One region of the Microbacterium pygmaeum genome, then DNA from elsewhere that is predicted to be linked to it. Evidence: predicted binding sites of a transcription regulator. Region 1 holds the regulator's gene; the other holds the start of a gene.
What was found. Region 1 encodes HspR, which represses chaperone genes until heat shock. Its sites were predicted from a motif close to AAGTTGAGTCNNNNNGACTCAACTT; they were not measured.
Positions count from the first base shown of each region.

Region 2: BLT19_RS09105 (ATP-dependent Clp protease ATP-binding subunit) is a predicted target of HspR. The motif match lies at 8,513-8,537, and genes of this name have one in related genera.

Region 1 is NZ_LT629692.1:611,969-623,710, reverse strand. Features, by position in the region: gene BLT19_RS02885 (LuxR C-terminal-related transcriptional regulator) at 1-179, opposite strand, end outside; gene BLT19_RS02880 (hypothetical protein) at 315-524, shown strand; gene BLT19_RS02875 (DUF6325 family protein) at 535-954, shown strand; gene BLT19_RS02870 (SHOCT domain-containing protein) at 978-1,307, shown strand; gene BLT19_RS02865 (LLM class F420-dependent oxidoreductase) at 1,416-2,258, shown strand; gene BLT19_RS02860 (AI-2E family transporter) at 2,262-3,338, opposite strand; gene BLT19_RS02855 (potassium channel family protein) at 3,335-4,108, opposite strand; gene BLT19_RS02850 (heat shock protein transcriptional repressor HspR) at 4,134-4,601, opposite strand; gene BLT19_RS02845 (DnaJ C-terminal domain-containing protein) at 4,604-5,596, opposite strand; gene BLT19_RS02840 (nucleotide exchange factor GrpE) at 5,611-6,198, opposite strand; gene dnaK (molecular chaperone DnaK) at 6,208-8,088, opposite strand; gene BLT19_RS02830 (hypothetical protein) at 8,201-8,434, opposite strand; gene BLT19_RS02825 (GNAT family N-acetyltransferase) at 8,554-9,150, shown strand; gene BLT19_RS02820 (MFS transporter) at 9,147-10,577, shown strand; gene BLT19_RS02815 (YciI family protein) at 10,751-11,134, shown strand; gene BLT19_RS02810 (sigma factor) at 11,131-11,742, shown strand, end outside; gene BLT19_RS02805 (MarR family winged helix-turn-helix transcriptional regulator) at 11,723-11,742, opposite strand, start outside.
Region 2 is NZ_LT629692.1:1,925,470-1,937,211, forward strand. Features, by position in the region: gene BLT19_RS09055 (alpha/beta fold hydrolase) at 1-57, opposite strand, end outside; gene BLT19_RS09060 (pilus assembly protein CpaE) at 113-517, shown strand; gene BLT19_RS09065 (intradiol ring-cleavage dioxygenase) at 538-1,458, opposite strand; gene BLT19_RS09070 (MFS transporter) at 1,526-2,731, opposite strand; gene nrdH (glutaredoxin-like protein NrdH) at 3,102-3,335, shown strand; gene nrdI (class Ib ribonucleoside-diphosphate reductase assembly flavoprotein NrdI) at 3,338-3,808, shown strand; gene nrdE (class 1b ribonucleoside-diphosphate reductase subunit alpha) at 3,790-5,946, shown strand; gene nrdF (class 1b ribonucleoside-diphosphate reductase subunit beta) at 5,984-6,961, shown strand; gene BLT19_RS09095 (alpha/beta fold hydrolase) at 7,214-8,044, shown strand; gene BLT19_RS09100 (UBP-type zinc finger domain-containing protein) at 8,049-8,402, opposite strand; gene BLT19_RS09105 (ATP-dependent Clp protease ATP-binding subunit) at 8,560-11,127, shown strand; gene BLT19_RS09110 (EI24 domain-containing protein) at 11,161-11,742, opposite strand, start outside.

The DNA of each region.
Region 1 (11,742 bases):
TCCAGCCAGGCGATCGACAGGTCCGGTCGCGAGTGCATCCACTGCGTGAGCAGGACGCTCTTGCCGTAGCCGGCGGGAGCGACCACGACCGTGAGCGGCGCGCGGATGCCGGCGTCGATCGCCGACCGCAGCACCGGCCGATCCACCGCGTGCGGAAGGATGACGCGCGTGTCGCTCACAGGCATCGGCTCCCAGCCCCGGGCTTGACCCCGCCCGGCCAGGGGAATCATCCCACAAGGGTGACGGGGTTTCGAGGCCACCGTTGCACCATGTCATCAGGCACGACGCAGTGCGCCGAGCGGAGAGGACCTCGCATGACAGCGCATGTGATGGAGGTCGTGGTCCGGGGTCGGCTCGGCCCTGACCTGATCGCCGCGCTGGAGGGCTTCACGGTCTCGACCGACGGCGCGGGGGCCACGCACGTCGTCGGGTCGGTACCCGACCAGCCCGCACTGCTCGGACTGCTGGATGTGTTCCGCGACCTCAACATCGAGGTCGTCTCAGTGAACCCGCTGGACAGATGAAGGAGACGACATGACCACATTCGACTACGGGCCCATCGAGCTCTACGCGATCGGCTTCGACGGCGACCGCCCCGGTCCCGCCATTCTGCAGGCGGTGGATGATCTGGTCGCATCGGGCACGGTGAACGTGCTCGACCTCGTCTTCGTCACCCGGTCGCTCGACGGGGAGCTCAGCATCCTCGAGCTCTCCGACACGAGCGACGACGCGGGCGTGCCCGCGCTCGACCTCGCGGGCCTCGCCGGTGAGGACGACATCGCCGCCCTCGCTGAGGGGGTGGCGCCCGGGAGCTCGGCCGCCGTCCTGGTCGTCGAGCTGCTGTGGGCCAAGGCGTTCGCCGGCGCGCTCTACGACGCGGGCGGGGCCGTCCTCGCCCGCGAGGGCATCCCCGCCCCGATCGTCAATGCGTTCTTGTCCGAGCACGTCGGCTGAAAGGAATCGAGATGTTGCGAAGAATGGGACGCCCGGGACTGCTCGGGTTGGCCGCACGCACCGCCGTGGTCGCGGGTACCGCAACCGCGGTCGCCGGCGGCGTCGCGTCGCACCAGGCGAACAAGGCCAACCAGGCTGCGGAGGCGCAGGCGTACGAGGCGCAGCAGCAGCAGGCGGCGATGGATGCTGCGGCCGCACAGGCCGTCGCGAACGCGCAGCCCACCGCGCCGGCGGCACCTGCCGCTGCCCCGCCGGATCTGATGGCGCAGCTGACCCAGCTCGGTCAGCTGCACGCGTCCGGGATCCTGTCGGACGAGGAGTTCGCGGCCGCAAAGGCCAAGCTGCTCGGCTGAGCCCGGTACTTGACCCGATCGGCCCCCTCCCGGCTCGGGGAGGGGGCCGATCGGGTCAAACGGCGGGCTCGGGGTGGTCGTCTCTCGCCGAACGCTAGCGTTGTCCGGGTGACCGAGCAGATCGCCCACCCCGCAGCATCCCGTCCCGTCCGCATCGGCGTGCAGCTGGCACCACAGCATGCGACGTTTCCGCAGCTGCGGGACGCCGTCCTGCGCGCAGAGGATCTCGGCGTCGACGCGATCTTCAACTGGGACCACTTCTACCCGCTCAGTGAGCCGCTGGACGCGCCGCATTTCGAGGCGTGGACGGTGCTGGCGGCGATGGCCGAGATCACCGAACGGGTCGAGTTCGGCCCGCTCGTGAACTGCAACTCGTACCGCAACCCGGACCTGCAGGCCGACATGGCCCGTACCGTCGACCACATCAGCGCCGGAGCGGCCGGGACGGGACGCCTCATCTTCGGCACCGGATCGGGCTGGGCCGAGCGCGACTACGACGGGTACGGGTATCCGTTCGGAACCGTGGGGAGCCGACTGGACGCGCTGGCGGCCGACCTGCCCCGGATCCGGGCACGCTGGGACGAGCTCAACCCCGCCCCCACCCGGAAGATCCCGATCCTCATCGGCGGGCAGGGCGAGCGCAAGACCCTGCGCCTGGTCGCGCAGCACGCAGACATCTGGCACACGTTCGCGACGCTCGAGGATCTGCCCCGCAAGATCGGCGTCCTGCACGACTGGTGCGCGCAGGAGGACCGCGATCCCGCAGAGATCGAACTGTCCAGCGGGTTCAGCATCCGGCGCTTCGGGCCGCTGCTGGAGCCCGACGGACCGGACCGGCTGTACGCGCAGGGCGTGCGCCTGCTGATCCCGGCCCTGGACGGCCCGGACTACGACCTGTCCGAGATCGTTCCGCTCCTGCAGTGGCGCGACCGCGCGAACGGCACCGCCTGAGGCTCAGCCGTCGCGCGCCGACACCGTGTCACCGGACAGCCAGCGCAGCCACCGCGCGTCGGGATCGCCCTCGAGCACGAGCGCGCGCACCAGGAGCGTCAGTGGAATGGACAGGATCGCGCCCAGGGGTCCGATGATGAACGTCCAGAAGATCACCGAGAAGAAGCTCAGCGTGAGGCTCAGGCTCACGGCGTCGCTGACGAACTTGGGCTGTACGAGCACCTGCAGCGTGACGTTGACCACGCAGTAGATCGCGATGACGGCCAGCATGAGCGGCCACCCGCCGACCACCAGGGCCAGCAGGGCCGGCGGGATGAGGCCGATCACGAAGCCGATGTTGGGGATGAAGTTGGTCACGAAGGCCAGGATCGCCCACACCGCGGGCGCGGGAACGCCGAGCGCCCAGAGCGCGAGTCCGTCGATGATCGCCACGACTGCGCCGAAGCTCGCGTTGACGATGTAGTAGCGGCGGACGCCGGTGTTGAAGCTCTGGACCCGTCGGATCGACGTGCGCGCCGCCGCGCCGAAGGACGACTCGGCGCGCGCGTAGCGCGACCCGTCCGCCGCCATGAAGATCACGTAGGCGAGCACGAAGAAGAAGGCGGTGAGCACAGTCAGCACGGTGCCGCCGAGGGAAGCGGCGAAGCCGGCGATCGTGGAGGGCTGGAGGACGGATGCCGCGGCATCCGCCGCCTGGTCGTCCAGACCGACCGACCCGAGCCATGCCACCACGGCCTGCGCGGTCCCCTGCAGCTCGTCCGCATAGTCGGCGACGAGACGGACGAACTGCGTGCCGGCGAAGAACAGCAGGAGTGCAAGGAAGCCGAGGATCAGGTACGCGACGACGATCACGGTCGTCGTGGCGAGCCACCGCGGCCAGCCGCGCCGCTCGAGCGGATGCCGCACCGGATGACAGATGATCACGATCACCGCGGCGAGCGCCAGCGGGCCCACCAGCTCCCGGCCGAGTGAGAGCCCAGCCAGCGCGATCACTGCGGCGGCGAGCCCGATCAGGACGCGCAGCGTCGGCGAGAGGGCAGGTGCGGCGGACGGAACGGGAGGTGCGGGCGGCTTCTTCACGCCCCCGCCGCCTTGCGTTCGGCTTCCACGCGCTCTTCGGCCGTACGCAGGGCGGCGGTCAGTCGCTGGATGTCGGCCCGGCTCGCCGGCTGCGCGTCGTCGTGGCCGCGCGAGGCGCGTTCCACGACCCACGACGAGATCGTCGCGACGACCAGACCGACCAGGACGACGCCGCCGACCATGAGGGCGACCGCGGCGACGCGACCGGGGATCGTCACCGGGACGAAGTCGCCGTAGCCGACCGTGGTGACGGTGCAGAACGCCCACCAGACGGCGTCCCCGAACGAGTCGATGTCGGCGCCCGGCGCGTGGCGCTCGAACTGCAGTTCCAGCAGCGCGACGTACCAGATGAGCAGCAGCGCCGACCCGACGCCGTAGATGAGCAGGCGTGCCCGGATGCTGTTGCCCGCCGTCTTCGTGAAGGAGGCCAGTCGCGTGAACGCGTCGAGCAGGCGCACCGGGCGCAGGGCGGGGATGACCGCGGTGACCAGGTCGGCCTTGTGCGTGCGGAACCACAGGCCGCGCGGATGCGACAGGGCGAAGCGCACCAGATAGTCGACGATGAACATCACCCAGATGATCGCGATCGTCAGCGAGGTGACGGTGGCCCAGACGCCCCGCACGTCGCCGATCACATGGGCGGTGTAGGTGATCAGGAACACACCGGCGGCGACGGCCAGCGGCCAGTACGTCGCCTGCCGCCAGCGCTCGCTGCGCGCCGTCTCGCCTCGAGCCGGGTCGGGCTCGGGTGCGGGGTTCGGAGTGCTCACGTCTGCACTCTAGAACGCGATCCGGTCAGTCTCTTTCCGACCCGCTGTCCTTCTCGCCCGATTCCAGCTGCTGACGCGGCCGCCACACGACGATGTCGGTGGAGCGGCGCACCCGCCTGCCCGAGCGCAGCGTCACGACCGATCCGGTCGCACCCGCGGCGAAGACCCGGGCGCCCGGCCGGCTCTCGAGCTCGGTGCGCATCCGCGTCTCCAGGTCGCGGACGCGGACGTGCAGCTCTCGCAGGCGGTCCTCGAGTTCGATGATCCGCGCGATCGCGGGAAGGCTCATCCCGTCGGCAGACAGGCGCGCGACCTCCCTCAGCTGCTCGACGTGACGCGTCGAGTACCTGCGGGATCCGCCCTGCGTGCGCGCCGGCACGACGAGGCCGAGCCGGTCGTACTGCCGCAGCGTCTGCGGGTGCATCCCGGTCAGCTCGGCCGCCACCGCGATCGCGAAGATCGGGGCATCCTCATCGATCTCGTCGTCCGGCATGATCAGCCGCGCGCCTTCGACATCAGGTCGGCGCGCGGATTCTCCTTCGGCTCCAGCTCGTGGAACCGCTCGAGGGCCTCGCGGGCCTCCTCGTCCAGATGGGACGGAACAGCGACCTGGACCTCCGCGAGGAGATCACCGGTACCCTTGGACGTCTCGACGCCGCGGCCTTTCACCCGGAGCACGCGGCCCGACGGGGTGCCGGGGGCGACGCGGAGCTTGACCGGGTCGCCGCCGAGCGTCGGCACCTCGATGGTGGCGCCCAGCGCGGCCTCTGTGAAGGTGACAGGCACCGTGACGCGCAGGTTGAGTCCGTCTCGGACGAAGACCGGGTGCTTGCGCACGGCGACCTGCACGACGATGTCGCCCGACTCGCCGCCGTCCGGAGACGGTCGGCCGCGGCCTCGCAGCCGGATCTTCTGCCCGTCCGAGACGCCCGCCGGGATCTTCACCTTGAACGGATTGCCGTCCTCGCCCTGCAGGGTGATCGTCTCGCCCTTTGTCGCAGTGATGAAGTCGATCGTCGTCCGCGCGGTCACGTCGGCGCCGCGCTGCGGACCCCCGTAGCCGCGGAAGCCGCCGGTGGACTGCCCGAACCGGCCGGAGCCGAAGCCGCCCTGCTGCTGGTTGAACATGCTGAAGATGTCTTCGAAGTCCTGCGGGGTCTGCTGGCGACCACCGCGGCCCTGCCCGAAGGCGCTGAAGACGTCCTCGAAGCCGCCCGAGCTCTGACCGGGCGCCGTGAAGCGCGCGCCACCGGCGCCCATGGCGCGGATCTGGTCGTACTCCTTGCGCTGCTCGGTGTCCGAGAGCACCGAGTAGGCCTCGCTGATCTCCTTGAACTTCGCCTCGGCGGCGGTGTCACCCTGGTTGGAGTCGGGGTGGTACTTCCGAGCGAGCTTGCGGTAGGTCTTCTTCAGATCCGCGTCCGGGATGTCCTTGCTGACACCGAGGACTTTGTAGAAATCCTTGTCGAACCAGTCCTGGCTGGCCATACGTGCTCCTCTGGCTAGTCGGCCGGCACGGCGACGACGACCTTCGCGGGCCGCAGTTCGACGGATCCCAGGCGGTAGCCGACTTCGACGACCTCGAGGATCGTCGGCTCGGTGACGCCGGGTGTGGGCGCCTGGAAGATCGCCTCGTGCTGCTGCGGATCGAACACCTCGCCGGCGGATCCGTAGGAGGTGACCCCGAGCTTCTCGGCGACGGCGCGCACCTTGACGGCGATCGCCGAAAACGGCGTGCCGTCTTCGAGGTCGCCGTGCTTCTCGGCGCGGTCGAGGTCGTCGAGCACGGGAACCAGGCCCTTGGCGGCCTCGCCCTTGGCGCGCTCGATCTCGCGCTCGCGCTGGTCCTCGGTGCGGCGGCGGTAGTTGGCGTACTCCGCCTGCAGGCGCTTGAGGTCCAGCAGCAGCGTCGACTCGAGGTCGGCAAGCACGGCGTCTTCGGCCGCGGCGTCGGCGTTCTGGGGCGAACCCAGGATGTCATCGACCGTCAGCGCGTCGGCGGCCGCGCCGGAGCCGGCGGATTCCTCCGCCGGCTCCGGTGCGTCGGGCCCGTCGTAGCCGTACGGCTCGTCGTGGTCCTTCTTCGACATGTGTCTGTCCTACTTCTTGTCGTCTTCGTCGTCGACGACCTCGGCGTCGATGACGTCCTCTTCGGGGTTCGGCGCCTGTCCGTTGCCCGGGTCGGTCGCGTCGGGATCGGTCCCCGCGCCCGTCGGAGCGTCGCCGGCAGCCTGCGACGAGGCGTAGATGGCCTCGCCGAGCTTGCCCTGGCTGGCGTTGAGCGCGTCGAACGCGGTCTTGACCGCGTCGTCGTCCTCGCCGGCCAGCGCCGTCTTGAGCGCGTCGACGTCGGCCTGGACCGAGGTCTTGACGTCCTCGGGGAGCTTGTCGTCGTTCTCCTTGATGAGCTTGTCGATCGAGTACGCGAGCGTCTCGGCCTGGTTGCGCACCTCGGCGGACTCACGGCGCTTCTTGTCCTCGGCCGCGTTCTCCTCGGCCTCACGGACCATGCGCTCGATGTCCTCCTTGGGCAGCGACGAGCCGCCGGTGATGGTCATCGACTGCTCCTTGCCGGTGCCCTTGTCCTTCGCGGAGACGTTCACGATGCCGTTCGCGTCGATGTCGAAGGTGACCTCCACCTGCGGGATGCCGCGGGGAGCCGGGGCGATGCCGGTGAGCTCGAAGGTGCCGAGCGGCTTGTTGTCGCGCGTGAAGTCGCGCTCGCCCTGGAAGACCTGGATCGCGACCGACGGCTGGTTGTCGTCGGCGGTCGTGAAGGTCTCGCTGCGCTTGGTGGGGATGGCGGTGTTGCGCTCGATGAGCTTCGTCATGATGCCGCCCTTGGTCTCGATGCCGAGGCTCAGGGGGGTGACGTCGATCAGGAGCACGTCCTTGCGCTCGCCCTTGAGGACGCCGGCCTGGAGGGCGGCGCCGACGGCGACGACCTCATCCGGGTTGACGCCCTTATTGGCCTCCTTGCCGGCCTCCTGCTTGACCAGCTCGGCGACGGCGGGCATGCGGGTGGAACCACCCACGAGCACGACGTGGTCGATGTCGCTGACCTTGATGCCGGCTTCGCGGATGACGTCCTCGAACGGCTTCTTGGTGCGATCCAGCAGATCCTTGGTGAGGTCCTCGAACTTGGCGCGCGTGATCGTCTCGGAGAGCGAGACCGGGCCGCTGTCGGTGAGCGACAGGTAGGGCAGGTTCACGCTGGTGGACATCGAGGAGCTGAGTTCCTTCTTCGCCTGCTCCGCAGCCTCCTTGAGGCGCTGCAGGGCGATCTTGTCACCCGACACGTCGACGCCGGTGGTGTCCTTGAACTGCTTGATGAAGTAGTCGACGAGTCGCTGGTCCCAGTCGTCACCGCCGAGGCGGTTGTCGCCGGCAGTGGAGCGCACCTGGATCGTCGAGAAGTCGTCGTCCTTGCCCACCTCCAGCAGCGAGACGTCGAACGTTCCACCACCGAGGTCGAAGACGAGGATGAGCTCGTCCTCCTTGCCGCGGTCCAGGCCGTAGGCCAGCGCAGCAGCGGTGGGCTCGTTGATGATGCGCAGGACGTTCAGGCCCGCGATCTCGCCGGCTTCCTTCGTCGCGTGGCGCTCGGCGTCATTGAAGTACGCGGGGACGGTGATGACGGCATCCGTCACCGAGTCGCCCAGGTACTCCTCGGCGTCGCGCTTGAGCTTGGCGAGGATGCGCGCCGAGATCTCCTGCGGCGTGTACTTCTTGCCGTCGACGTCGAACTTCCAGTCCGTGCCCATGTGGCGCTTGACCGAAGAGACGGTGCGGTCGACGTTGGTGACGGCCTGGCGCTTCGCGGTCTCGCCGACGAGCACCTCGCCGTCCTTCGTGTAGGCGACGACCGACGGAGTCGTGCGGAAACCCTCGGCGTTCGCGATGACCTTGGGCTCGCCGCCCTCCAGGACGCTGACGACGGAGTTGGTGGTACCGAGGTCGATTCCAACAGCACGTGGCATTGCTTCTCCTTTGTTGAAAGTGTGTGGGTCGGATCAACCGAGGTTGAGCCGAGATGACTCAACCCTATCGAAGGCGCGGTGAGCATGTCAAATGAACTTGATATGAACTGGCTCAGGTTTCTCTTCGCTGTGGGCGAGCGTCTGCAGCAGCACCACGAGCAGGCCCAGCACGACGAGCTGCCGTGATGCCCAGTACGCCCAGCACGAGCAGAAGCGCCGAATGGGCCGGGGTGGGATGATCGCTCACCGTGGCCACCAGGACGATCGCGAGGCCGGTGAAGGTCGCGTAGATGCGCTCCTTGAAATACAACACGACCGAATCGGCGTTCGCGCCGAGGTCCTTCATGCGCGCAGCGCGTCGCGCGGTTCGGCCGCGCGGGACCCCGGTCGCAGCATCCGCTTCGCTCATCGGCCCTCTTCCGCAGGTTCTGCCCGTGAGCCTATCCGGCGGGCCATCATGGCTTCATGGCACTGCCCTGGGACTTCCGGCCGCTGCACGGCGAGCGCGTGACGCTCGACCTGCTGTGCGAGGACGACTTCGAGCCGCTCTACGAGATGCAGTCCGACCCCGAGGTGTGCCGGTTCCTGCTCTACGAGCCGCGCTCGCGCGAGAAGGTGGCGGAGGTGCTCGCCCGGGATGCCGGAGCCGGGCGTCTGGACAAGCCCGACGACTTCGTCCAGCCCGCCATCCGTGACGAGGACGGCCGGTTCGTCGGCACCATGTACTTCCACCTGCAGAGTGTCGAGGATCGCACCGCCGAGATCGGCTGGATCCTGCATCCGTCCGCCGTCGGAAAGGGGTACGCGACCGAGGCTGCGCGGCTGCTGCTCGATGTCGCGTTCGACGAGATCGGCCTGCACCGGGTGTACGCGGAGCTCGATCCGCGCAACGACGCGTCCGTGGCGATGTGCCTTCGGCTCGGGATGCGTCACGAGGCGCACTTCGTCGAGCACATGTGGCTGAAGGACGAGTGGAGCGACACCGGGATCTACGCGATCCTCGAACGCGAGTGGCGCGGCGCCACTTCTCGTTCACCCAACGGACCTAGCGTTACGGCATGAGCGAACCCGACGCCTCGCAGCCACCTGCGGAGCCGCTGCTGAACACCGCGGCCCTGCGCACCGATGAGGTCGATGCGACACCGGTCCCCCGCAAACAGGTCGTGTCGTGGGCGTTCTGGGACTGGGCGACGCAGCCCTTCAACTCCGTCATCCTGACCTTCGTCTTCGTCTCGCTCTACCTCGTCTCGGACAGCTTCCTGCCGGCCGGCGTCGCCGCGCAGAACGCGGACGGCACGATCGAGTGCTCCAACGCCGTCGACGCCGCCACCGGGTACTGCCGCGGTCTTGCCGATCTGGCGAGCTGGTACGGGTGGGTGGCGTTCGCCGCCGGCATCCTGATCCTGCTGCTGGCTCCCGTGCTCGGCCAGCGCGCCGACGCGCAGGGCAACAAGAAGAAGTGGGTCATCGGCGGGACCGTCGTGCTGGCGCTGCTGCAGTTCGGGCTGTTCTTCGTCTACGCCGAACCGGCGTTCTTCTGGGTCGGCGCGGCGATCGTCGCCCTCGGGTCGGTGGCCTCCGAGATCGCCGGCGTCAACTACAACGCCATGCTCGTGCAGGTCTCGACGCCGAAGACGATCGGGCGCGTGAGTGGACTCGGCTGGGGCCTCGGCTACATCGGGGGCATTCTCGCGCTGGTCATCGTCGTCCTCCTGAATCAGTTCGAGTGGTTCGGCCTGGACGTCTCGGGCGGACTCGCGTACCGCCTGATCGCGGTCGGCGCCGCGGTCTGGACGATCGTGTTCGCCCTGCCCTTCGTCCTCAATGTGCCCGAGGCCGCCGCGCGGCTCGACCGCCCAAAGGTCGGCTTCTTCGAGAGCTACGTGGTGCTGGTGGGGGACATCGTCTCGCTGTACCGCAATCACCGGTCGACGTTCTGGTTCCTGATCTCCAGCGCCGTCTACCGCGACGGGCTCGCCGGCGTCTTCGCGTTCGGCGGCGTGCTGGCCGCGGCCGCCTTCGGGTTCACCCCGAACGAGGTGATCATCTTCGGGATCGCGCTGAACCTGGTCGCCGGGATCTCGACGATCGCCGCGGGCCGGCTCGATGACCGCTTCGGCGCGCGGGCCGTGATCATCGCGGCTCTGTCGATCCTGATCGTCTCGGCGCTGTTCGTCTTCTTCTTCCACGAGGGCGGCAAGACCGTCTTCTGGATCGGCGGGATCGTCCTGTCGGCCGCAGTCGGCCCGGCTCAGGCATCCAGTCGCTCGCTCCTGGCCCGCGTGACGCCCCACACCATGCAGGGCGAGGTGTTCGGGCTCTATGCCACCACCGGACGGGCGATGAGCTTCCTCTCCCCATTGCTGTGGGCGCTGTTCATCGGATGGTTCGGGGCGACCTACTTCGGCATCCTCGGGATTACGATCATCCTGGCGATCGGCCTCGGTCTGCTGCTGGTCGTGAAGCTGCCCAAGCACCAGCGGATCTGATTCCAAGAATTTCCTGCGGATGCTGTCGATCCGACGATCCCGCTGCGTCATGACTGCGAGAGACGGGGAGCGTCCCCGTCCGAACGCAGTCCGATGCGCATCGGCCACGACCTGACGGTTCCGGTCGTCGTGGCTGTCATCATCGGACTGTTCGGCAATCAGAGGGGGAAATCATGGAGTACATGCTGATCATCGGGGCTGACGAGTCGAACCCCGCACCCGGTCCGGGCGAACCCGGTCTCGAGGAGGCGATGGGCGCCTGGACGGCCTACACACGCGGACTGTTCGAGCGGGGCGTGTTCATCAGCGGTGGCAGTCTGCAGCCCAGCGCCACCGCCACCACCGTGCGTCGTGCGTACGGCGCCGAACCGGCGATCATCGACGGACCGTTCGCCGAGACCAAGGAGCAGCTCGCCGGGTTCTACGTCGTCCGTGCCGCGGATCTCGACGAGGCGCTCGCCCTGGCCACCGAACTGCCGATCCCGGCGGGGTCCGTCGAGGTGCGACCCATCGCGATGCGCCCGGATGAGACCGGCGCACCGCGCCTCGTCTCCTGACGGACCCGACGGCTCTGCGCACCGACCCGGCCGTCTCGGCCGCCATCACCAGCCTCGCTCGCGAGGACGGCGGGCACCTGCTCGCCATCCTCGCGGCGCGGTTCGGCGACCTCGACTTGGCCGATGAGAGCGTGCAGGACGCGCTCGTCCAGGCGGTGGAGACGTGGGGCGCCGAAGGGATCCCCGCCAACCCGGCCGGATGGCTCTACACGGTGGCCCGCAACCGTGCCATCGACCGGCTGCGGCGGGCTGCGGCATCCGCTCGTCGCCTCACCGCCGCGGCACCCGAACTCGTCCGTGAACCCGGAGCGCCTGAGGAGGTGCCGATCGTGGAACATCCGGAGGTCGGCGACGAGCAGCTGCGCCTCATGCTGCTGTGCTGCCACCCGGCCCTGCACCGCGGGCGGTCTGGCGCGCGCGCTTCGCGCTGTCGCGCGCGCCCCGGGCGCTTCGCGCTGTCGCGCGGCACATTCCTGTTCGCGCGGCACAGAACGACGCCGCGCGGACAGGAAACAGGCGCGCGCGTGCGGGTCGCCGGCCCAGCGGGGTCGGCCCAGCGGGCCCGCCGGCCCAGCGGGGCCGTCCGGCTCAGCGGGGCCAGGCGTCGG
Region 2 (11,742 bases), 1.3 Mb from region 1:
ACGGTCGGCGGAAGGATCGCCCCACGAGATCGTGGGCAGCGTCACGGCAGCGGTCATGCCCTCAGCGTACGGGCGGCCCGGGCAATGCCCGGGACGGGCGAGAATTGTTGTCATGATCTCGACGGACATGGCAGTGTCACTACGCGCGGCGGGGCTGGCGTGGCATCCGCGCTCGGGTGACCGGTTCCAGTTGAACGAGCCCGAGTTCGAGGCGGACGTCTTCACGGTCAGCGAGATGACCATCGAGCCGCGCGAGTATCCGACCGGGAAGATCCTCGCCTTCAACGGGACCACCGAATGGGCGCTGGACTCGGTCGCCCTCGAGGACGCGCTGTGGCTCCCTCGGGAGGATCAGCTGCGCGAGCTGCTGCGCGGCGCGTTCCGGTCGCTGCGGCGTCTGGAGGACTCGTATGAGGTGGCGATCACGGTGCGCGGCGAGGAGTTCTCCTTCGAGCACCCCGAGCCCGCCGATGCCTACGCCTTCGCCGTCCTCGAGCTGCTGGGCCGCATCGCCTGACCGGAGCCGGGCATGCCGGATCACACGCCGATCGTGAGCGAGGCGGTGTAGCCCTGCGCGACGGAGCCCGCCATGGTGGCGATCTGATGGATGCCGCCGTCCTCGCCGAACACGTTGTCGCTCTGCAGCGAGACCTGCGAGGCGTTGCGCACGCTCTGCTCGTAGCCGCCGGTCGCGTAGACGAGGGCGTTCGTCTCGTCAGGGAGCGCGATCTGACTCGTCTTGACGATCGGACCGGAGGCGACGGCGGTCTCGACGCTGTCGTACACCTCGAAGTGGATGTGCGGCCAGCGGCCGGAATAGCACGCGGGGTAAATGGACGTGAAGGTCACCGTCCCATTCGCGTCGGTGGCCTGCACACCGCGCAGGTAGTTCTCGTTCTCGACTCCGGCGCTGTACAGCGAGTAGTTGCCTGCCTGGTCGCAGTGCCAGAGGTAGACCCCCTTGCCCGCCAGTGCCTGACCTGTCGCCGCATCGCGCACCGTCAGCGCGATCGTCAGGGGGACGCCCTGCGCGACCGTCGAGGATGAGCCGAAGCTCGACCGGATGTCGCTGCGCACGATCCCCGACTCCGCCAGGACGTTCACGCCGTTGGAGCCGTCTGCTGGGTAGGGTCCGCCCGTCTCGTCGGGAACCTCGTCGAGCGGGCCGGATGCTACGGCGGTGGCGCTCGAAGTGGGTGTCGGTGTCGGGGTCGCCGTTGCGGTCTGCGTCGCGGTCGGCGACGCGGTGGCGCCGGAGTCGGATGCCACCCCGCACGCCGCCAGCAGCGAGGTCAGTGCCACGCCGCCGAAGATGCCGAGGGCGCGACGACGGTTGATCATCGTCTGCACGTCGTAGACGAGACCGCGGTGGTCCTCGTCGATGACCTCTCCGTTCTCGTCCAGCCAGCGAGGGTCCAGGTCGGGGCGGTCGTCGGTGCGGGGTTCGGTTGCGCTCATGAGACCAGCAGACGACACGTCGCTATGCGCTGCCTATGACGACCCTGTGCCGCGGTTCTGCATTCGTTCAGGTGATCGTGGACACCGGCTCGGTGTCCGGGATCGGGCTGGGGTCGCGATGCCGCAGGTCGGGGAAGCCGCGCACGAACAGGGCGGCGACGGCGAATCCTGCGACGGCGAAGGCGGTGGCCGCCCAGTACGCGCCCTGCGCACCCACGCCGTCGATGAGGAAGCCGGCGGTCGCCGAGCCCGCCGCCGCGCCGATCAGCTGACCGGTGCCGACCCAGCCGTAGGCCTCCGCAGTGTCGCTGAACTTCACGCTCGCGGAGGTCATCGCGAACACGACGGCCAGGGCGGGGGCAATGCCGATGCCGGCGAGGAACAGCGTGCCGCCGAGCCAGAAGATGTTCAGCGAGAACATCGTGAGACTCAGCCCCACTGCCACGATGGCCAGACGGCGGGCCATCGCCCAGCGTCCGATGGGGATGTGGCCGAAGCTCAGTCCGCCGGTCAGGCTCCCGATCGAGAAGACGGCCAGGACCAGGCCGGCTTCGAGCCCGCCGTGATCGAAGGTGGCCACGACGCCGGCCTCGACCGCCGAGCATGCGCCGATCAGGAGGAATCCGACCACGGTGGCCAGGAGCACCGGGGGCTTGGTGAGCACTTTGCCCAGGCTCCGGCGGCTGCGCGGGATGCGGACGCGGCCGAGCTCGGGGGAGAGGATGAACCACGAGCCGCCGCCGACCAGGATCACCACGATCAGCAGCAGCGCCTGCACCGTGCCGACCTGCGTCGCGACGAGGGTGATGACCACCGGAGCGACGATCCAGATGATCTCCTGCAGCGAGGCATCCAGGGAGAACAGCGGGGTGAGCTGGCGGGAGTTGACCATCTTCGGGTAGATCGTGCGCACCGCCGACTGGACGGGCGGCGTCGACAGCCCGGCGATCACTCCGAGGGCCATGTACGCCGGGACGGCGAGCTGCGCCAGCGCGATCGCCGTGACCGCCAGCGCGCAGACCACCAGGGTGAGCGTGAGGACCCGGCGCATGCCCCAGCGGCCCATCCAGCGGCTTGTGACCGGACCGGCGACGGCCTGACCGACCGACGTCGCCGCCAGCACCAGGCCCGCAGCGCCGTATGAGCCGGTGACGTGCTCGATGTGCAGCAGGATGGCCAGGCTCATCATCCCGTTCGGGAATCGGGCGGTCAGCTGCGCGGCCATGATGCGCCCCACGCCGGGCGTGCGCAGAAGATCCCGGTAGCCCGCCACCCGTCCACGCTAGCCCTCCGGGTTGCCGCGCGCGACACGCCGCGACACGCCCGTCGCGCATTCCACAGGCGAATCCGATGTCGGTGGGGATCCCTAGCGTCCAAGGTGTGGAGGGCTGCCGCGAACGCCGGGGCGCGGCATCCGATTCCAGCGTGATTCAGGGATTTTTCAGGTTCGCGAATCCACCCGCCGCCTGTGGATGAATCGGTGGACAACCTGTGTTGTATCTGGGGAGGGCGGTGGAAAACTACACAGATGTAACTACTAGCCCTTGTGGTGCTATCGAATGTCGGTACCCATATGTAGTATTGGACTCCCCGGTGGGGGTGCTACCGGAAACACAGACTGATTGAGGGAGAAACGGGTCACCATGGCGATCACCGTCTACACAAAGCCCGCGTGCGTGCAGTGCACGGCAACCTACCGCGCGCTGGATTCCAAGGGCATCGAATACGACGTGCTGGACCTCTCGCAGGACCCGGCGGCGCTCGAGCAGGTCAAGGCGCTCGGCTACCTGCAGGCGCCGGTCGTCATCACCGATGAGGACCACTGGTCGGGCTTCCGTCCCGACAAGATCGACGAGCTCGCCAGCCGCCTGGCCTGACGATGGCTGCTTCGGTCGCCGTGCGTCAGCGCAGCGCGACCGAAGGAACCGGCCGCGCTGCGCCGCTGATCGTCTACTTCTCGAGCGTGTCCGGCAACACCGCGCGGTTCGTCGAGAAGCTCGGACTCCGCGCTACGCGAATCCCCCTGCATCCATCCGACCAGCCGCTGGTCGTGAACGAGCCGTTCGTCCTCGTCACCCCCACCTACGGCGGCGGACAGGGCCGAGGGGAGGAGCGGGGAGCCGTACCCAAGCAGGTCATCCGATTCCTCAATGATGAGCGCAATCGGCAACAGATCCGCGGAGTCATCTCCGCGGGGAACACGAATTTCGGCGAACACTTCGGTATCGCCGGCGAGATCATCAGCCGCAAGTGCTCCGTGCCGCACTTGTATCGGCTCGAACTTTTCGGCACGCCCGAAGACGTCGAACGCGTCAACGAAGGATTGGAACGATGGTGGAAGCTGCAGTGACCGAGCTGGCATTCAAGAACGAGGTGCGCTTCGAGGGCATGGATTACCACGCCCTCAACGCGATGCTCAATCTGTACGACGCGAACGGGAAGATCCAGTTCGACGCCGACAAGCGCGCGGCCCGTGAGTACTTCCTGCAGCACGTCAACCAGAACACGGTGTTCTTCCACTCGCTCAAGGAGCGCCTCGACTACCTCGTCGAGAAGGAGTACTACGAGCCGACCGTGCTCGAGAAGTACTCGTTCGACTTCATCCAGCGCCTCAACGACTTCGCGTACTCGAAGAAGTTCCGGTTCGAGACCTTCCTCGGCGCCTTCAAGTACTACACGAGCTACACGCTGAAGACCTTCGACGGCAAGCGGTACCTCGAGCGCTTCGAGGACCGCGTCGTGATGACCGCACTGGGACTGGCCGACGGCGACGAGAAGCTCGCCACCGACCTGGTGGACGAGATCATCTCCGGCCGCTTCCAGCCGGCCACGCCCACCTTCCTCAACTCGGGCAAGGCCCAGCGCGGCGAGCTCGTCTCGTGCTTCCTGCTGCGCATCGAGGACAACATGGAGTCGATCTCGCGCGGCATCAACTCCTCCCTGCAGCTGTCCAAGCGCGGCGGTGGCGTCGCGCTCCTGCTCTCCAACATCCGCGAGGCCGGTGCGCCGATCAAGCAGATCGAGAACCAGTCCAGCGGGATCATCCCGGTCATGAAGCTCCTCGAAGACAGCTTCAGCTACGCGAACCAGCTGGGTGCGCGCCAGGGAGCGGGTGCGGTATACCTCAACGCGCATCACCCGGACATCATGCGATTCCTCGACACCAAGCGCGAGAACGCCGACGAGAAGATCCGCATCAAGACGCTCTCCCTCGGTGTGGTCGTCCCCGACATCACGTTCGAGCTCGCCAAGAACGGCGAGGACATGTACCTGTTCTCGCCGTACGACGTCGAGAAGGTCTACGGCGTCCCGTTCGGCGACATCTCCGTGACCGAGAAGTACCGCGAGATGGTCGATGACGCGCGCATCAAGAAGACCAAGATCAACGCCCGCGAGTTCTTCCAGACCCTCGCCGAGATCCAGTTCGAGTCGGGCTACCCCTACATCATGTTCGAGGACACGGTGAACGCGGCGAACCCCATCAAGGGCCGCATCAACATGTCGAACCTGTGCAGCGAGATCCTGCAGGTGAACACGCCGACCACGTACAACGAGGACCTCTCCTACGACCAGATCGGCAAGGACATCTCCTGCAACCTCGGTTCGATGAACATCGCGCTGTCGATGGATGCGGATGACCTCGGCAAGACGGTGGAGACGGCGATCCGTGCACTGAGCGCCGTGAGCGAGCAGAGCCACATCACCTCGGTGCGCTCGATCGAGGACGGCAACGACCGCTCGCACGCGATCGGCCTGGGGCAGATGAACCTGCACGGCTACCTCGCCCGCGAGCATGTCTTCTACGGCTCAGAAGAGGGCCTGGACTTCACGAACATCTACTTCTACACGGTGCTGTTCCACGCGCTGCGCGCCTCGAACAACCTCGCGATCGAGAAGGGCCACGCCTTCGACGGGTTCGAGGACTCCACCTACGCGAGCGGCGCGTTCTTCGACAAGTACATCGACCGCGCCTGGGTCCCCGAGACCGAGAAGGTGAAGGAGCTCTTCGCCGGCAAGCACATCCCGACGCAGGCGGACTGGTCGGCGCTTCGCGCCACCATCCAGGAGCACGGCATCTACAACCAGAACCTGCAGGCGGTGCCCCCGACCGGCTCGATCTCCTACATCAACAACTCGACGAGCTCGATCCACCCGATCGCCTCGAAGATCGAGATCCGCAAGGAAGGCAAGCTCGGTCGCGTCTACTACCCGGCCGCGTTCATGACGAACGAAAACCTGGAGTACTACCAGGACGCGTACGAGATCGGCTACGAGAAGGTCATCGACACGTACGCCGCGGCCACGCAGCACGTGGATCAGGGCCTGTCGCTGACGCTGTTCTTCAAGGACACCGCCACCACGCGCGACATCAACAAGGCGCAGATCTACGCATGGCGCAAGGGCATCAAGACGATCTACTACATCCGCCTGCGGCAGATGGCCCTCGAGGGCACCGACATGACCGAGTGCGTCTCGTGCATGCTGTGATCACCCTCCGACAGGCTCAGGGACCGAAAGAGAAGAAATGACCCCCGACAAGCTCAAGCTGCTCACGCAGGTGCAGGCGATCAACTGGAACCGCATCGAGGACGATAAGGACGTCGACGTGTGGAACCGGCTGGTCAACAACTTCTGGCTGCCCGAGAAGATCCCGCTGTCCAACGACATCCAGTCGTGGAACACGCTCACGCCCGAGGAGCAGCTGCTGACGATGCGCGTGTTCACGGGGCTCACGCTGCTCGACACGGTGCAGGCGACCGTCGGAGCCGTCTCACTGATCCCGGATGCGATCACTCCGCACGAGGAGGCCGTCTACACGAACATCGCGTTCATGGAGTCGGTGCACGCCAAGAGCTATTCGTCGATCTTCTCGACGCTCGCCTCGACGAAGGAGATCGACGAGGCGTTCCGCTGGTCCGTGGAGAACCCGAACCTTCAGAAGAAGGCGCAGATCGTCATGGAGTACTACCAGGGCGACAACCCCCTCAAGCGCAAGGTCGCCTCCACGCTGCTGGAGAGCTTCCTGTTCTACTCGGGCTTCTACCTGCCGATGTACTGGTCCTCGCATGCCAAGCTCACGAACACTGCAGACCTCATCCGCCTCATCATCCGCGACGAGGCCGTGCACGGGTACTACATCGGATACAAGTTCCAGAAGGGTCTCGAGCGGGTCAGCCAGGCCGAGCGCGACGACATCAAGGACTACACGTTCTCGCTGCTGTACGAGCTCTACGACAACGAAGTGCAGTACACGCAGGACCTCTACGACGGCGTCGGGCTGACGGAGGACGTCAAGAAGTTCCTGCACTACAACGCCAACAAGGCGCTTATGAACCTGGGGTACGAGGCGATGTTCCCCGAGACGACCACGAACGTGAACCCCGCGATCCTGTCCGCCCTCTCACCGAACGCCGATGAGAACCACGACTTCTTCAGCGGGTCCGGCTCGTCGTACGTCATCGGCAAGGCCGAGGCCACCGAAGACGCGGACTGGGACTTCTAGCGTCCCGACGAATCACCCGTCGGGTGTTTCACGACAGTCTGTCGCGGAGAGCGCCCACACGGTATCGTGGTCATCGGACCGAGATGCTTTGATCCCAGACCCTGATCTGGCGTATCGGCGTCTACCGCGATTGTCTGCGTCGCGGATGCTCCTGGCTGTCCTCGGTTTCCGTCGTTCCCCAGACGGCCCGGGAAGCCGAGGAAGTCAGGCCTCAGGCGTGCATTCCGGACACCGTTCTGACACGGTGGAGGCATGACGGATGACACTCCTGTGACCACGTCCACGTCGACCGGTTACGTCGAGTTCGATGCGCTCCGCCTCTACTACGAAGTGCACGGCGAGGGCGGGACACCGCTCGTCCTCCTGCACGGCGGACTGTTCGACATCGACCAGCAGTTCGGCTCGCTGATCGCCGATCTGTCCGCCGAGCGCCGAGTGGTCGCCATCGATTTCCAGGGCCACGGCCGCACGAACGACATCGACCGCCCGTTCGGTGCGGCAGCCTTCGCCGGCGACGTGCTCGGCGTCCTCGACTTCCTCGGCATCGAGCGGGCTGACGTCTTCGGATTCAGCATCGGGGGAGCGGTCGCCCTCGAACTCGCGATCGAGCACCCGGAACGCGTCCGGCGGCTCATCGTCTCGTCGACGACCTTCGCCGCGTCGGGCATGCGCGGTTCCGAGAACGCAGCGGCCGTCGGCGCGATGACGGTGGACATGATCGCCGGCTCGCCGATGGAGTCGGCCTACCTCGCGAAGTCGCCGCACCCCGACCTCGACCACCTCCAGGGGCTGCTCGACAAGCTCGGCGCGTCCTACGCGGGTGGGTTCCCGGACCGCACGCCGGAGGAGATCACCGGTATCCAGGCGCCGACCCTCATCACGGTCGGCGACGCTGACATGGTCTCGCTGGAGCATGCCGTGGAATTCCTGCGCCTGCGCGGCGGAGACGTCAACGGCGACTTCGACGGCGTGCCCGCCTCGCAGCTGGCCGTGTTCCCCGGCACGTCGCACTTCTTCGGAATCGCCCGGACCGACCTCGTCCGCGACGTCGTCCTCGGCTTCCTCGACGCCCCGGAGTCCTGACCCGCTATCGCGAGAGCAGATCCTCCCAGTCGGCGGGCAGGCGATCCGCCGGTCCGGGGACGGACTGATCGGCGGGATGCGCGTCGGGCGCTGCGAGACGGGGGCCGCGCAGCATCCGCTCCTCGACGAAGTCCCAGTACCAGTCCTCACCGGGTTCGAAGCTCTGCATCAAGCGGTGGCCGGACGCGTGGAAGTGCGCGGTGCCGTGCTTGTTCAGCGAGTCATCGCAGCATCCGACGTGGCCGCAGAGTGCGCAGCGCCGCAGGTGAACCCACCAGCTGCCTGATTCGTCGCACTCGAGGCATCCGTTCCCGCTCGGCGCGGCGGCGGGATCGATGAAGTCGCTCAGCTCGGTCATGCCGCGATGCTATCGGGGCCGGGGCATGCCCGCTCTGCTGTGGGCTGATCGACCTGGGAATACACCTGGGCTGTTCCCGTTGAACTTGATACAGGTTCACTCAACTCCTAACCTTGAGTGACGTGAACTCAAGTTTGATCAGGAGAGATTCAGACACATGCCCGGAGACTTCACCCCCGAAGACGCCGAGAACGGCGCCAGCGCGTTCGACGACTTCCTCGCCCGCTACATCGACGGTGAGCGCGCCCGCGCATCCCGTTCGATCGATCTGACGCGCTTCCTCAGCCGCCGCACGCAGGAGTTCCTGCAGGCGGCCGGCGCGTTCGCGCTGGAGCGCGGCCAGCACGAACTCGATGCACTGCACGTGCTGCGTGTGCTCGTGGCCGAGGCTCCAGCAAAGGACGCGGTCGAGCGCATCGGCGCCGACCCGCAGGCGATCGCCCGCGCCGTCGAGCAGCGCCTGCCCCAGGCATCCGACCCCGCGAACGTGGAGGGCGCCGTCATCACACCGTCGGTCCAGCGCGCGCTGTTCCACGCCTTCCAGGTGGCGCGCTCAGCGGGCTCGACCTACGTCGACCCGGAGCACCTCTTCTTCGCGCTCGTCCTCGGACAGGACGCCCCGGCGGGCCAGATCCTCGCCCAGGCCGGCGTGACCGCCGACGCTCTCGTGCAGGGCGCCCGCGAGACCGTGACGCCGAGCGGAACGCCTTCGACCGAGCAGGGGCAGGATGCCGCGGCATCAGAGACCCCGATGCTCGACCGCTTCGGCACCGACCTGACCGAGCGCGCCCGCAACGGCAGGCTCGACCCGGTCATCGGCCGCGAGGACGAGATCGAGCAGACCGTCGAGATCCTCAGCCGCCGCACGAAGAACAACCCCGTGCTCGTCGGCGAGGCCGGCGTCGGAAAGACCGCGATCGTCGAGGGCCTGGCGCAGGCCATCGTCGCAGGTGCGGTTCCCGAGCAGCTGCGCGACAAGCGCGTCATCGCGCTCGACCTGCCCGCCATGCTGGCCGGCACCCGCTACCGCGGCGACTTCGAAGAACGGCTGACCAAGACGATGGACGAGATCTCGACCCTCTCGGGTGAGCTGATCCTCTTCATCGACGAGGTGCACACCGTCGTCGGCGCCGGTGGCGGCGGAGACGGTGCGATGGACGCCGGCAACATCCTCAAGCCGAGGCTGGCGCGCGGCGAACTGCACCTCGTCGGCGCGACCACGCTCAAGGAGTACCGGGTCATCGAGAAGGATCCGGCCCTCGAGCGGCGGTTCCAGCCGGTTCGGGTGGGAGAGCCGAGCATCGAGGACGCCGTCCTGATCCTGCGGGGCCTCCGCCCCGCCTACGAGGAGCACCACGCCGTGCGCTTCACGGACGACGCCCTCCGCGCCGCCGTCGAGCTCAGCGACCGGTATCTGCCCGACCGCGTCCTGCCCGACAAGGCGATCGACCTGATCGACCAGGCCGGCGCCCGGCTGCGCCTGCAGCTCGGCCTGAAGGTCGACGTGTCGGGATTGATCGCGCGGCTCGCCGAGCTCGAGGCGGACAAGAACGCCGCCGTCTCGGCCGAGCACTACGAGGAGGCATCTCGCATCCGGGATGCGATCGCCGACGTCCAGGGCAAGCTCGAGACGGCGACCGCGTCGGCTCGCGCGACGACCGGAACCGAGGAGGCCGTGGTGGGTGAGCCCGAGATCGCAGCGGTGATCAGTCGGTCCACCGGCATCCCGGTCAAGCGCCTCACCGAATCCGAGCGCGAGCGCCTCGCGACCCTGGAAGACGAACTCCACGGTCGTGTGATCGGCCAGGACGACGCGGTGACGGCGGTCGCCAAGGCCGTGCGCCGCAACCGCACCGGCATGGGCGATGCCCACCGTCCCGTCGGCTCGTTCCTGTTCCTCGGTCCGACCGGTGTCGGCAAGACCGAGCTGGCCAAGGCCCTGGCCTCCAGCCTGTTCGATGACGAGGGTGCCGTAATCCGCTTCGACATGAGCGAGTTCGGCGAGCGGCACACGGTGTCGCGGCTGGTCGGTGCCCCTCCGGGATACGTCGGCTACGACGAGGCCGGACAGCTCACCGAGCGGGTGCGCCGCAACCCGTACTCCATCGTGCTGTTCGATGAGATCGAGAAGGCCCACCCCGACGTGTTCAACCTGCTGCTGCAGGTACTCGACGACGGTCGCCTCACCGACGGTCAGGGCCGGACGGTCGATTTCCGCAACACGGTGATCGTCATGACCTCGAACATCGGCAGCGAGTTACTCGCGTCGCGCTCCGGCGCGATCGGCTTCATCGCCGACGGCGGTGGAGCCACGGGCTTCGGCAGTGAGGACGACCTGCGCGTGCGCGTGATGGGTCGGCTTCGTGAGGCGATGCGTCCGGAGTTCCTGAACCGCATCGACGAGGTCGTCCTGTTCCGCAAGCTCGACAAGCCGCAGCTGCGCGAGATCGTGCGCCTGCTGATCGGCGCGACCGAGCAGCGCCTCTCCCGCCGTGAGGTCTCGCTCGAGCTCACCGACGCGGCCGTGGATTGGCTGGTCGAGCACGGGTACGAGCCCGAGTACGGCGCGCGGCCGCTGCGCCGGGTGATCCAGCGCGAGGTCGACGACCGCATCGCCGAACTGTTCGTGAGCGGGCAGCTCAGCGACGGCGGCGCGGTGCGGGCGGATGCCTCGGCCGGCGCCCTGGTCGTGACCGCGATCTCGGAGCTCGCTGCCGCGGCCTGAACTGAGGGATCTCCGTGCATGCACGGAGATCCCTCAGTCTGTCGGGGCGGAAGCCGGGGCGAGCAGCGATCGTGCGAGAGCCGTGGATCCCGCGACGGCGGCGGGCATCGTCGCGACCGCCCCGAGGGGAACCAGGAAGCAGAGCTGCGTCGCGACGCCGAATCCCAGGACGCGAGCCCGGTGCGCCCGCATCAGGCGGCGGCGTGCGGCATGGTCCAATCCGCGCGCGCTCAGCGCCCGCGAGGAGAGCTCGTCGGCCAGCAGCCACCCAGTGAGCGTGACGCCGACGATGGTGGCGAGCACTCCGCCCACCGCGGGGATCAGGCCGATCAGCGCCGCAAGCAGCGCGATCCCGACGCCGCGAAGGAACAGCCCGATGCCGTCAAGCACCGACCGCCAGAACCCGTAGTCGGCATCCGGCTGCGCGTCACCCAGGTCGCGCTCGACCGATCGCCAGATCCGCTCGTAGAACGGCTCGCCGAGGATCAGCGTCAGCGCGGTGAACGAGACGGCCACCAGCACGAGTGCGGCGCCGACCATCGCCGTGCCGATGGTCACGCGGATCACCGTGGCCCACAGCCCCGGCCAGCCCTCGGCGAACGGCGTGACGGCCAC